Linked DNA regions of Symmachiella macrocystis. The protein of the gene in region 1 interacts with the protein of each later gene in a pairwise test. Links are inferred from orthologs where the notes say so. Each region holds a gene or a part of one and is shown on either strand. Other genes may lie near its edges.

Region 1 (7,366 bases):
ATCGCTTGACTAAGCGATAGATCAGGTTTTTCTCCGGAATCTCGACAGCGGGATTGTACTGTGAAGTGCGGTTTTCCATCGCCTGCAATTCTGCCAGCGCCGTTTGCCGCACGGTGGCATCTTTGGCGCCGTGTAGGACGACCAATTCCTCCAACAAGTCCGGCCGCTCCAGCACGATGCAACCCCGCGTCGACGAGGCGGCGAGTTGGCGGAAATCCTGCAGGAAATCCGACTCACGGAAAACGTCTCGAATGTGCCGTTCGTCGTGGATCGACTCTTTGGAAAACTGCACGATCGGACAGGGTTCGATATCGCCCCAGGGATTGATGTGGTGACTGATCCCAGTGGCCGCCGGGCAGAGCGCGCGGCCTTCTCCGTCGTAATAGGCATCGATGACGCCGATCGGTTTTGTCGCTCGGGTCTCGACTACGAATTTGCGAATGCGGGTCTGTTGTTCGGGTGTGAGCGCCATCTCTGGTTCGGGATCGGGACCCATCGGGCGATAGACGTGATACCAGGTGTACATCACACCCATTTCGATAAGTCGGTCGACCCACGCGTCGGTCACCAAATCATCGATGTTGGTTTGGCAGACGGAGGTGCATACACCGGTGAGCAGTTTGTTGTTCACACAGTTTTCAATGCCCTGCATCGTCTTGCTGAGCACGTCTTTACGGCCGCGGCGTTCGTCGCTGACGATTTCCGTTCCTTCAACACTGATTAGCGGCGTGACGTTGCCCAGTTTGCGAAGCCGCTTTGCTTTTTCATCGGTGATGAATTGGCCGTTCGTAAATACCTGGAAATAGCAATCAGGATGTTGCTCGAGGATATCAAACAATTCCGGATGCATGAAAGGTTCGCCGCCGACGATGCCGAAAAAGCTGTTGCCGACCTCTTTGGCTTCGGTGATCAGCCGGTTCATGGCTGTCAGATCGATGGTCTGCTGTTTGGCAGCGACGTCGACCCAGCAGCCTTGGCAGCGGAGGTTGCAACTGTTGATGATTGAGACGTACAAAAATGGTGGAAAATATTCGCCGCGTTTGAGCCGCTGCTTGAATTTGTAAACGCTGCGCAGCCCTTTAAAACCCATGTTGTACATGAGCTTCCACAACAGCCGCTTGTCGGTTTCGAACAAGGCGCGTTTGGCCATTCGCAGGTACATCAACAACGTCCTCTCAGATGGAAATGTAGGTCCGGATATCCCAGACGATTGTGTCGGCGACCGGAATGAAAACCGGACTATGCTCAGAGAGCACTCGTTAGCCAACAGCGGCCGGTAAAATCGGCCCTACGTGACATCTATCGTAACGGCCAGAGGATTGTTTAGCCACAGATTCATAGGGAATTCACATGGTTACGCAGTCGCCCTGCCGGGAAATCCCCAACCGGCAACTCGTGGTCGCAATTGGCGAGGCATCGAATCGGACTGTGGGCAAGGCAAACCGCAACAAAAATGCCCCGCCGCGGACGAATCCGAGGCGGGGCGGTTGAAAATTGACATCCGTTTACAGCTATTTCCTTACGGATGGTAAACGTTTTGGTACGTATCCCCTTCGGCACTGTTGTAGCCGTAGAGGTATTGTTGCAGCAGCCAGTAACCGGAGGTTCCCAGCGGCTTGTAGTGGCGGACGAAGACGTCAGATCCGCTGCCACCATAAATCGAGTCGTACACGCCGCCGACGGGGTCGTAACCACCATCGAGGTAGTCGTCGCCGGCTTGACCGGACAGTGTGTCCCGGCCGGTTCCGCCGTAGAGGTCATCGTCGTCGTTTCCGCCGTACATGGCGTCATTTCCGGCGTCGCCATAGAGGCGGTCGTCGCCATCCGAGCCCCACATGCGGTCGTCGCCATTTCCGCCGCGGACGTAGTCGTTGCCGTCGTTGCCGACGAGCTGATCGTTCCCGTTATCACCATAAATCGAATCGTTGCCGTCTTGGCCCCACAGTGAGTCGACACCATCGCCGCCCCGCATGTAGTCGTCGCCGGCTTGGCCAAGCATGTAGTCATTGCCGTCTTGGCCGTACATGTAGTCGCGGTCGTTCCCGCCGTACAACCGGTCGTTGTCGTTACCACCAAACATCCAATCACGGCCGTCGTCGCCGTAAATGCGGTCGGCACCATCATGACCGTACAGCGAGTCGTTGCCCGATCCACCTCGGATATAGTCGTTGCCGTCACGGCCATAGACACGGTCGTTTCCGGCATCACCGTACAGATAGTCATTCCCAGCGCCACCGTCGACAGTGTCGTTGTTATTTCCACCGTACATAAAGTCGCTACCGGCTTCGCCACGCATATTGTCGTTTCCGTTTCCGCCATACATGCGGTCGTTGCCGTTCCCACCATACATATTGTCATTGTCGTTGTCGCCGTAGATGCGATCGTCGCCGTCGCTACCGTAAAGATTGTCGTTCCCGTTTCCGCCGCGAACGGTGTCATTACCGGCTTGGCCGTCGATGAAGTCGTTCCCGCTATTACCCACCAACGAATCGTTGCCGGTTCCACCGTACAGATTGTCGGCTTGTGATCCGCCGACCAGCGTGTCATTTCCGGCTCCACCGTCGGCCGTCATGCTGATGTCGGTGTTGTTGATAACGTTATCGTTACCATCTTTGGCATCGACGACAATCGAGTCGACGTCGTCGAAGTCGTAGTCACGGTCTTCGATGATATCGCCGTCGGCATCACGAATGACGACGAGGACTTCATCGATTTCGCCATCGTCATAGGTATAAGAGATTTCAATCGTGTCGTCTTCGTTCGTACCTTCGATTTCGAGTACGCCATCATCGAGATCGATGTCCGCCGCCATGAGCCGGCGGTCTTCCAGTGCTTCGAATTTCATTTTGCGTTTGTTTGGGAAAGTCATTTCGTGTTCGCCTTTTCGTTGGAACGGTGTGTTTGAAAAAATGGTCCAATACTCTGTGAAGCGAAACCGGTGGCGAACTGTTACACAGATATTGCAAGAAAAAGAGCGGGACGCAGCATTTCGTGCAGGGAGGTGCTGTGGGCAGCGAAATCGTGTCGAGAGGCTTCTGTCTCAATTCGATTCGCCATTCGACCCGCGTGTTTTGAGAGCAAATAATCTTATGGCAAAATTGGCGAATCCCCGTTGACGTGAATGAAAGAACTACTTATCGTTCGCCGCTCTTCACTTGGGGGACCCCAGGCTCCGGTGACTGGCCGCGTTTTTTTTGAAAACACGACCACGGTCACATCTGCCTCCCCCGCCGAACACTTCCTCTCAAGATCCACTTCAAGATTTCAGAATCGTGCATTCTTTCCGGTGTCGTTCGCGTGACCGTTGTGTCAGGACGAACGGATTGGAAAACCATGCTATTGAGATAATCCATAGCCGCCTCACCGTTTCCCGAATGAACTGCAGGTGGCTCGACCCTACTTCACAGCCTCTTCTCGTTTACCGTCACATTCCCTGAATTGGGCAGGCACGCATCCCGCGGGGATTGTGTGAAGTCCATGATTGGTAACCTGAGAATGGAAACGGGCTGTGCCACTTCGTTCCGCAAAGGACTGCGTTATGAGACAATTGCTTTTGACCGTTGTCGGAATTTTTTCGTTGACCATGGCGGCCGGGTGCTGCTGTTGGAGCAAACCTTGCAACTCCTGTAGCCCGTGCAGCACCGGCAACTGCGGTCCAGGTGGCTGTGGCGTGCAACAATACGGACAACCGTACAACAGCGGCTCCTACTTTGGTCCGGCGTCGCCTCAAACGGCCTATGCACCACTGCAACCCATTCCGATGACTGCCGTCGGTCCGGTGGAATCGTTGCCGACCTATCGCTAAGCCGATAACGAGATCGAAGCGTTGAGCAGTGGCCTGACCTTCGAATTCTTGGTTTTGCAGGAATCCCGTCTTTGTTCGTCGAATCATTTGCCGCGGGGCGATGTACTCGACGACAGGGGCGGTACGTCCTATAATTCAATCGTGGTTTTTGTCTACGGTTGGTATGGGGACGTGTTGGTTCATGGAAATTGTTAAGTATCCGCATCCTGCGTTGCGGTGGAAATCATCGCCCGTTCAGGCCATCAATGCCGAACTGCGGACGACTGTCCGCCAGATGTTCGAGTTGATGTATGAAGCCAACGGCATCGGATTGGCCGCCAATCAAGTGGCGCTGCCGATACGACTGTTCGTGCTCAATCTCCTGGCCGACCCGGCGGAGACGGAAGAAGAATTCGTCTTCATCAATCCGGAGATCGTCCGCCGTAAGGGAAATCAGGAGGCCGAAGAAGGCTGCCTGAGCATGCCCAGCCTTTATGGCGATGTCCGCCGCGCTGGAGAAATTGTGGTCCAAGCCTACGGTCTGGACGGGCAAGGTTTTGAATTGACCGTTGACGATCTGGCCAGCCGCGCGATTCAGCACGAAACCGACCATCTGGACGGGGTTCTATTCACCGACCGCATGACCGAGGCGGCCCGCCGCGAGGTCGATCCGATGTTGTCCGATTTTGAAACGCTGTTCCGTCGCCGACAGGAACAGGGAAAATTCCCGTCCGACGCCGAGATCCAGCAGCAACTCCAGGAATGGACTCCGTAAGTGGAGGGGGTGCACGGATGACGAGGTTACGATTGGCCATGATGGGGACGGGCGCGTTTGCTGTTCCCACTTTCGCCGGCTTATACGACACGCCGCACGACGTCGTGGCGCTCTACACTCAACCCGCGCGCACCGGTCGCGGGCATCACAAACATGTGCGCAATCCGATGGTCGAACTGGCCGAAGCGCACGGCACACCGGTCCTGCGGCCGGCAAAAGTCAACACGCCCGAGTCGTTGGAAGAGATGGCCGATTTGCAGCTTGATCTGCTGGTTGTGGCTGCATACGGACAAATCCTTTCCGCCAAGCTATTGGGCACCCCGCGACTCGGTGCGGTCAATGTGCATGCCTCACTACTGCCGAAATACCGCGGCGCTGCTCCGGTGAACTATGCGATCCTCAGCGGCGAAACGGAAACGGGTGTAACGATTTTCCAAATCGAACCCAGCCTCGACTCTGGACCGATCTTGGGAATGGAGTCGCTGACGATCGGCACGGAAGAAACGGCCGGGGAATTAGAACCGCGACTCGCGCAACTCAGCGTGCCGTTGGCACAGCGCGTCATCAGCGAATTGGCAGCGGGCACCACGAATCCGATTGTCCAGGACGACGCCGCAGCGACGTTAGCCCCGAAGATGAAAAAGGAACAGGGAGCAATTGACTGGACGCGTTCAGCCGACGAAGTCGATTGGCACATCCGCGCCTTGCAGCCTTGGCCTAAGCCGTTCACATTTTGGCATCGCACCAACGGAAAACCGCTGCGACTGGTCGTGCCGCACGTTCACAAAATCGACGCCCGCTCAGCCGAATTGCCCGGCACGGTCCTGGAAAATGACGAAGGCGGCTTGTGGATTCAAACCGGCACGGATGTGGTCGAGATCGTGGAAATCCAACCCGAGGGAAAACGCGCGATGCCCGCCGGCGATTTCCTCCGCGGTCACAGCGTCCCTGCCGGTGATTGCTTCGGGCCGCTTGAGTAACGACGAGTGGCGGAGTATCAGCTCGCCGGTTTCGCGCCCAAGCAAGGACATCAGCCCGCCATGCCACTCACATGCTCTGTTTTCATCGCGACTAGTAGCGACGGTTTTATTGCCCGCGCCGACGACAATATCGACTGGCTAGAGAACCCCGCCTATACGATGTCGGCCACTGAAGACTTCGGGTATGCCGAGTTCACCGGCAGCATCGACACGCTGGTCATGGGCCGCCGCAGTTTTGAAAAAGTCCTCACGTTTGCGAACTGGCCGTACGACAAATTACCGGTGGTCGTGCTCTCCAGCAGGACAATTCACATCCCTGCAGAATTGCAAACCAAAGTACGCAACATCCATCAAGAGCCGCAGGAATTGGTCGCACAATTGGAAACCGAGGGCCGTCGGCATCTATACATCGACGGCGGTGAGACGATTCGCCGATTTTTACGTGCCGGTTTGATAGCAGATATGACGATCACGCGGCTCCCGGTCTTGCTCGGCGAGGGAATCCCGCTGTTCGGCGCAATTGATCACGACATACGGCTCTCACACGAATGGACCCGTACGTTTGGCAATGGGTTTGTGCAGACGAAGTACCGCATTGTGCGGGAGGCGCGAGGGGACAGGCGTGAGGAGGACGGTTTAGGCCGCAGACCGTAGGCCTTAGGGTTGGTAGATGACTGCTGTCCGGCGCGGCATGCGTACGTTCTGGCCACTCGCCACCGGCCACTCCCTGCCTGCCCGCCGACTACACCAAAAACACCCACGTCAGCAACAGTGATAGCGGAAAGAGCACGGCGCAGCTGTAGGCCATGTAGCCGAAGAAGCTGGGCATGCGGACGTTGTTTTTTTCGGCGATTGACTTGACCATGAAGTTCGGCCCGTTGCCGATGTAGGTCATGGCTCCCATGAAGACCGCTCCGAGGCTAATGGCGATGAGCGATGGCTCGGCCACGCCTGCAACCGTGGCGGCGTCGGTGGGGATTGTTTTCGCTGTTTCGAAGAAGACGACATAGGTCGGGGCATTGTCTAAGAAACTGGAGAGCAACCCGGTCCCCCAATAGAACTGCCACGATTTGTCGATCCCCAAGGAGGGGCCATAGGTATGCAGAATTTGAATCGGTGCCTGCATACAGATGAAGATGCCAATAAACAGCGCCGCCACCTCGATGATAGCCTCATAGTTGAACGAGTTTTGTTTCCGAATCGCCGCCGATGTTGAGAGCAACGACATACCGGTCAGTGCCAGCATGACGATTTCGCGAAAGTAAACCGGCGCGTGATAGTGCGTGCCGGGGACGGCTTTCGACGGATCGAGCAGTGCGACGCAGAAGATGACGCCAAACAACCAGAGGAAATTGATTCCCCCACGAATGGCAAATGGTTGCGGGCGCTGGGGTTGGGTTTCCACGGCGGAACGATCTTCATGACGATACCGCCACGTATCCCAGAGGTAATATACGACCAGCAGACTGCCGTTCATCGCCAGCCATTGCGGCCACAGCTTGAGTGTCCAAAAGAAATCCACGCCGCGCAAAAATCCTAAAAATAGCGGGGGATCACCAATCGGCAACAGGCAGCCGCCGGTGTTGCATGCGGCGAATATGAAAAAGACGACGGTATGCACAACGTATTTGCGGTTGGCGTTGGCTTTGAGCAGCGGGCGGATCATTAACATGGCAGCGCCGGTGGTCCCGATCAGGCTGGCCATCAAAGCGCCGACGGCAATAAAGCCGGTATTCAATTTTGGCCGTCCGACCAGATGTCCCTCGATGGCAATGCCGCCGCTGATGACATACAGGCTGAATAGCAAGACGATGAACGGGATGTATT
Region 2 (7,241 bases), 2.8 Mb from region 1 along the record:
GAGCAACGGCACGACGATGGCTTGTCCACCGTTTTTTAATTCGTGCTCTGCCAGCAGCCGCTGCTCGTTGGAGCCGCCTAGGTCAGCGACCAATTTTTGGATTCGCACGGGATCTCTGGCACGGTCTGCCATCAACCGATTCACTTCTTCCAGCAAATCGCTGGAGACCGGTTGTAATTCCTCGATGTTTGCCATCTTCATGAATTCGGCCGGACCGTACTTCAATCGCAGGTCCAACAGCGTCTGAGCATCGGGCTTCAGCTCCATCAATTGGTCCACATACAGCCGGGCCAGTTTGGGGCGGGCCAGATCGACCATCAGCACGGCCGCCTCGAACAAATCCGGAGCGGTCTCGGGCTGCAGCGGAAGTGGCGAGGTTTTGAGCAGATCTTCTCGCCGTTTCGCTTCGGCTGCTGCTGCTGCGTCCGCATCCACTGGAGATGCATCCTGAGCGATCAGGCTTCCCAGAAGAAGGCCGAACGAAAGCATCAGCAAGACGAGGGTGCCGACAAACCGGCGTGACACGTTGGCCATCAACTCAACTCCGACAATCTTCTGCGTGGACGGTCAAACTGCAAGGCGTGAACTCAATTCACGAAACACGGGGACCGCCATTCGGCCGCTCCGCGAAACGTTGCCTCATCCAACCGAAGAAATCATTTCGGTAACATCAGTGGGGATGCTGTGTGTGCTCTAAATACGACTGCCTACCCTCCCATGGGGGGTGTAGGCGATCGGGAATCAATCATCATATTTTGAGATACCATTGCTATGGTAAAGTGTTTTACGAGTAGATAACAATCATTTTTTCCCTATTACACGAAAATCGAACGACTTGGCCTGTTACTCAAGCCTCGAATTCGCACTTTGACTACTTGTTGCGTTTTCGCATCATCCCAGAAGTGATTGGGACACTGCATCCGATTGTGCCGAAAGTGGCGGCATGACCGCTGGCGACGAATGGTCTCAATTTACCGGATACTTACAGCCATTTGGCCGTAAGTCCTCTGAAATCTGGTATTTGATTTCAATTCGACAGGGTTCGTTACGATTCAATAATTTCGTTCGCCACCAGGTCCTCATACGTCTCGCGACGACGAATGACGCGGTGTGTTCCGCCGTTCACCATCACTTCAGCCCCACGGGGCCGGGAGTTGTAATTGCTGCTCATCGTGGTGCCATAAGCCCCGGCGCTGAACGTGCTGATCAAGTCGCCGCGTGAAGTTTCCGGCAGCCAGCGTCCTTTGGCCAGGACGTCTCCCGACTCGCAAACAGGCCCCACAACGTCGACCGGCTCGCAGCCGGGAATCTCGCCCTCATAGTCGTCCGGAGCCGCCACAGCCGGCTTGACGGGCCAAATCCGGTGAAATGCGTCGTACATCGCCGGACGGACCAAATCGTTCATCGCCGCATCTTGGATCACAAACAGCTTGCCCCCTTCGCGTTTCGTAAACGTTACGCTGCTGATCAGCACGCCGGCGTTGCCGCAGATGAACCGGCCCGGTTCTAGTGCCAAACGGCATCCTGCAGCCCGAATCGCTGGAACGATCACATCGGCGAATGCTTTCGCGGGTGGGGCCTCGTTTTGCTTGTAGTTAATGCCAAACCCGCCGCCGAGGTTGATCCAATTCGTGTCATGGCCGGCAGCGCGAAATTCGTTGACGATTTCGACTCCCTTTTTAACGGCCAGGGCATAAGGCTCGGTCGTTAAAATCGGCGAACCCAAGTGCATGTGGATCCCAACCAAAGACAAGCGCACGTCGGCCAACACCTTAGCTGCCAACTCGCCAGCGCGTTCGATGTCGATGCCGAACTTGTTCCCCTTCTTGCCGGTGGTTGTTTTAGCGTGTGTTTTCGCGTCGATATTTGGATTCAAACGCAGCGCCACGGGAGCCACAACGCCCATGTCGCCTGCCACGGCAGCAATGGCGTCGAGTTCCGCTTCGCTTTCGACGTTGAACATCAAGATGTTCGATTCCAGGCCGAAACGAATCTCTGCATCGGTTTTACCAACGCCGGCAAAGGCGACGCGCGTCGTGTCGCCGCCCGCTTGTTGGACGCGATACAATTCCCCGCCGGAAACGACGTCAAAACTGCTTCCCGCTTCGTTCATGAGCTTGAGAATGCTCAGATTGGAGTTCGCCTTCACCGAATAGCAAATCACCGGTTCCGCTTCGGCAAATGCGATTTGGATTTCCCGCAGATTCGACAGCAACGCATCCTGGGAATAGACCCACAGCGGCGTCCCAAACTCGGCCGCTAGATCAGCGATACGCACTTCCTCACAAAACAGTTCGCCGTCACGATATTCAAAATGGTCCATGATGTCCCGCTAGAAAAAATGATGTCCCGCACGCAAAAACTCGTTCACGGGTCTGAAAACCAGCTAAAAATCACGCGGCCCCCGCTTTTACAAGGGGGACCGCTGTGCGGCCTTATTTCGAGCCTGCTTTGGAAAAACGGTGGGCAGCGAGCAATTCGGCGATCTGAATCGCATTCGTAGCGGCCCCTTTGCGGAGGTTGTCGCTCACGCACCAAAAGCTCAGCCCGTTGTCATGTGAAATATCGCGGCGGATGCGTCCCACAAAGACCTCGTCCTGATCGGTGCAGTTCGAGGGGAGCGGGTAATGTCCTGAGGCGAGATCGTCGTTCACAACGATTCCTGGGAAATTTGCGAACAGCTCTCGCGCTTGGGTGGGGGAAATGGGTTGCTCGGTCTCGACCGTAATCGATTCGCTGTGGCAATTGGCAACCGGAATCCGCACGCACGTGGGATTGATTTGGATCGACTCGTCCCCCAGGATTTTGCGGGTTTCGTAGACCATTTTCAGCTCTTCGCTGGTATAACCATCCGACTTTTCGCTGCCAATTTGCGGAATAGCATTGAAGGCGATTGGGTGGGCGAAGGCCTGGTAGGCGTAGTCGTCTCCATCGAGGTGCGCCTTGGAGCCAGCTACCAGATCGACGCTCCCCTGCGTCCCGGCACCGCTGACCGCCTGATAGGTGCTGACAATCACGCGTCGAATGGGAGAGGCATCGTGCAGGGCCTTGAGGGCCACGACCATTTGTGTTGTGGAGCAATTCGGGCTGGCGATGATCCCCGTCGCATCGAGCGCCGCTTGCGGATTGACTTCGGGAATCACCAACGCCACATCGGGATTCATCCGCCAATAACCCGACTCGTCAATCACGGTCGCGCCCGCTTTGACCGCCGAGGGAAGGTATTCGGCTGCGATGTCGTCTGGCGTGCTGGCGATCACCAGATCGCAACCGTCGAAACAATCGTGCGTGAGTTCCTCGATCATGTGCTGGCCGCCATTGAACGTCAACGTTTTTCCCGCACTCCGCGCCGAGGCGAGGAACTTATAGCTTTTCGCGGGAAATTCACGTTCTTCCAACAGACGCAGCATAATCCGGCCTACAGCACCGGTCACCCCGATTAAGGCCACCTTTTCAAACACGATTCCGTACTCCTAAAAATTGTGCGGCAGCGGATCAATGCCCGCAGCCTCAAACTCAACGAAAGAAACGTCTAACAATCCCGCTCGATGTGCGCACGACTTCCACGATTACCACAGGTTTCGCCGAGGAATTGCGTGCAAGTAGGCACAAACGGGCGGGATTCGATACTATATCGCGATTTGGGCGGCAGATTCAATCATCGGCGGTTGTGGCGGTCGCAGTCGGTCGCAATTGATAATTATCCGCGCCGGTGAATTCAGTCCCTCCGCTTCGATTGCTATACTGCCGAATACGACAACGTTTTTGAGTTTCGAGTTCGCGTCCACAGCGGAAGATCATTTGCAATGAAAGTCTTAGTCGTCGGCCAAGGAGGACGGGAGCATGCCCTGGCATGGAAGTTGTCTCAGTCCCCTTCGGTCTCGAAAATTTACTGTGCGCCGGGCAATGCCGGTACGGCCGCCGATGCGGTCAACATCGATATTTCCTCCGACGACATTCCGCGTTTGGTGCAATTCGCGCAAGCCGAGCAGATTGGTCTGACCGTTGTCGGCCCCGAAGCGCCGCTGACCGCGGGGATTGTTGATGCGTTTCGCGTAGCGGGCTTGACGGTGTTTGGTCCGTCGAAAGCGGCGGCTCAGTTGGAGGGGAGCAAGTCATTCTCGAAGGAATTGATGAAACGCGCCACCGTGCCGACCGCCCAGTTCGCCGTATTCAATTCAGCCGACGAAGCGGAAAGTTACATCAATGATCGCGAAGAAACTCCGTTGGTCGTCAAGGCGGATGGACTAGCTGCCGGCAAAGGGGTGGTGGTCTGTGCGAAAAAAGAAGAGGCCATCGACGCACTCAACCGCATCATGCGGGAAACCGAATTCGGCGATGCCGGTCGCCGTGTGGTCATCGAAGAACGTCTCGACGGGCTGGAAGTGAGTATCCTGGCTATCGTCGACGGCAACACAATTATTCCGCTGGAAACCTCGCAAGACCACAAACCGGCCTACGACGACGATAAAGGTCCCAATACGGGCGGGATGGGTGCATATAGCCCCACACCGCTGGTTTCGCCGGAGTTGATGGATCAAATCATCACACAAATCCTCGTGCCCACCGTCGACACGATGAAGAAGTCAGGTTGCGCGTTCAGCGGCATTTTGTACGCCGGTTTGATGATCACCAATCAAGGCCCCAAGGTGTTGGAATACAACGTCCGTTTCGGCGACCCCGAAGCCCAACCGGTGCTCATGCGGTTAAAGACTGATCTGGCGGAAATCCTCTTGGCCGGGGCTCAGGGGCAGTTGAGTAAACTTCCCCCCCTGGAATGGGACGACCGCCCGGCCGTCTGTGTGGTGATGGCGTCCGAAGGCTACCCGGGCGATTACGAAAAGGGACGAGTGATTCGCGGTCTGGACGCAGCCGCTGAATTGGCCGACACCAAGGTCTTTCATGCTGGGACATCCTTGCGGGGCGAAGAGGTCGTCACCAATGGCGGCCGTGTGCTGGGCGTGACGGCTTTGGGAAACACTGTGGCCGACGCCAAGCTGAAGGCCTACCAAGCAGTCAAACGCATCCGCTGGGACGGCGCCTGGTGCCGACACGATATCTCGGACAAAGCGCGGTGAAGCGATTCAAGATTTTCTCGTGCTCGACGAAGGACATGAAGTGAGGTCCCTATGAGCTACTTCAGTCTGAGTCCCGAAGTCATTTACTACATCTGGGCAGTATTATTGATACTCGCCTGCATTGGTGCGTGGTTATTGACGCTCTTTACGATGCCCGGCAACTGGTTGATCGTGGCCTTGGCGGCTGCGTTTGCCTGGTTTTATCACTCGCCGGCCGTGCACGGGTTGTCGTGGTGGGTTGTCCTTGGGCTGGTGGCTTTGGCCGGGCTGGGCGAATTCGTCGAATTCGTGGCGGGTGCTGCCGGCGCTGCGAAAGAGGGGGGCAGTCGACGGGGGATGATTCTCGCCATTGCGGGTGCGGCGGTCGGCAGTATTGCCGGCGCCATTGTCGGTGTGCCGATTCCAATCGTGGGTTCGATTGTCGCCGCTCTGGGTGGAGGCGCTGCGGGCGCGTTCTGCGGAGCCTATCTTGGGGAATCGTGGAAAGGCGAAAAGAACCATTCCGAAACGCTGGCCGTCAGTAAAGCGGCCCTGATTGGGCGGATTTTGGGAACGGTTGGCAAATTGATCGTGGGGGCGGCGATGGTAGCTGTGGTTTCGATCGATGCCTTGTTTTAGTCACCAAAATAAATGGATGTCCGTGTCCGTTTATAGCCGAAGTTGCGTGGATACCATTGGCGCAGCTGCGATTTCTTGTATCCTGATGTGTATCGAAATTTAATAGTCTTTGCGTGCGGGTGCTGAGGCATTGAGCCTGCAGATAAAACTTTCGACCCATTTGCCGGCGATATTCTCGCCAATCGAAGTGAGCTTCCCTGTGCGGGTTTGTTTAATTCGCGAAAAGTACCTACCAACCGGTAGGTAGAGGCGTTGCGTCCAGCAGTCATTTCAACGGTACACACTTCTCACCATTTTCTTCGGAGAGTCAAAAGATGAAACTCAGTCATTGGGGTGTTGCGCTATCGCTTTGCAGCTGCCTAGCTCTGATCGGGTGTGGACAACCACAGCCGACTGCATCAAGCACGGGTGCGTCCACCACGGAAAGCAGCGATGCGCAAGCGGACGAAAGCATTGTGGCCGCCGTTGACGATTCGACCGCGCCGGCGGCAGATGGTACCGAAACACCAGAAGCGACCGATGACGCAGCAGAGACCGAAGAGGAAGTGGTTGTGATCGAACCGGGTCCCGACGCGCAAAAGGCCGCTCAAGAAGCATTGATCTATGCCGAAGAGGGAGACGTGATTGAGTTCGCCGCAGGAGAATTCAAACTGACCAAGACGCTTTCGTTGGATGATATAAAAAACGTGACGATCCGCGGGCAGGGGATGGACAAAACGATCTTGAACTTTGCCGACCAACAAAAGGGAACGGGCGGCGAAGGGATTTTAGTCAAAAACGCAGATGATTTTACGATTGAAGATATCACGCTGCAGGACACGCCGGGCGACGCGATCAAAGTCGATGGTTCTCACGGTCTGACCATGCGTAGCGTCAAAACATGGTGGTCCAATGGCCCGCACGCGGAAAATGGCGCCTATGGCCTGTATCCGGTGCTGAGCGAAAATATTTTGATCGAGGACTGTGTCGCAGAATGTGCCTCGGATGCGGGGATTTATGTGGGACAGTCGAAGAACATCATCGTCCGGCGCTGCCGCGCGGAAAAAAATGTTGCCGGCATCGAAATCGAAAACTGCATTGGTGCCGACGTTTATGAAAATGTTGCCACGAACAATACAGGCGGGTTGTTGGTTTTTTCTCTGCCGGGTCTAGAACAAAAGAACGGTAGTAAATGCCGCGTGTTCAACAACAAACTCTACGACAACAATCACGATAACTTCGCCGCTCCAGGAAACATGGTTGCCACCGTGCCGCCGGGAACCGGTGTGTCGGTGATGGCCAATGATCAAGTCGAAATTTTCGGGAATGAAATCAAGAACCACAAAAGTACCAACTGTTACATCATCAGTTTCTTCACTACGCAGCGAAAATTTGAAGACGCAGCGTACGACCCATATCCCGAAGCGATTTCGGTTTACGACAACAAATTCGAGAAGGGTGGCTACGATCCGCAAAAAGCGTGGGCCGACGTGGTCGCGTTTTTCCCGGATGGCAAGTTGCCGGACATTGTCTATGACGGGATGGTTGACGAGAAGAAAACCGTCG

What was found. Proteins that work in one complex are often made in the same cells at the same time.
Region 2: the proteins of def (region 1) and CA54_RS00960 interact in binary tests that used the Escherichia coli proteins (3 or more experiments, as listed by UniProt). The link is inferred for Symmachiella macrocystis from one-to-one orthologs.

The regions. Positions count from the first base shown.
Region 1 is NZ_SJPP01000001.1:3,006,191-3,013,556, reverse strand. What follows is about bases 2,848-5,772. They hold def (peptide deformylase), read left to right. Parts: upstream 2,848-3,986; coding sequence 3,987-4,559; downstream 4,560-5,772. Other genes in these bases: CA54_RS11530 (dihydrofolate reductase family protein), read left to right, coding at 5,600-5,772; fmt (methionyl-tRNA formyltransferase), read left to right, coding at 4,577-5,539; CA54_RS11545 (hypothetical protein), read left to right, coding at 3,539-3,805; CA54_RS30100 (calcium-binding protein), read right to left, coding at 2,848-2,869. Also shown: CA54_RS11555 (radical SAM protein), read right to left, coding at 1-1,162; more of CA54_RS30100, read right to left, coding at 1,520-2,847; more of CA54_RS11530, read left to right, coding at 5,773-6,193; CA54_RS11525 (sodium:proton antiporter), read right to left, coding at 6,282-7,366. UniProt on the Escherichia coli protein: Removes the formyl group from the N-terminal Met of newly synthesized proteins. Requires at least a dipeptide for an efficient rate of reaction. N-terminal L-methionine is a prerequisite for activity but the enzyme has broad specificity at other positions.
Region 2 is NZ_SJPP01000001.1:248,326-255,566, reverse strand. The notes cover bases 1,449-4,248. They hold CA54_RS00960 (aspartate-semialdehyde dehydrogenase), read right to left. Parts: upstream 3,462-4,248; coding sequence 2,436-3,461; downstream 1,449-2,435. Other genes in these bases: purD (phosphoribosylamine--glycine ligase), read left to right, coding at 3,807-4,248; lysA (diaminopimelate decarboxylase), read right to left, coding at 1,449-2,323. Outside these bases: CA54_RS00970 (HEAT repeat domain-containing protein), read right to left, coding at 1-534; more of lysA, read right to left, coding at 1,046-1,448; more of purD, read left to right, coding at 4,249-5,078; CA54_RS00950 (DUF456 domain-containing protein), read left to right, coding at 5,130-5,696; CA54_RS00945 (parallel beta-helix domain-containing protein), read left to right, coding at 6,011-7,241.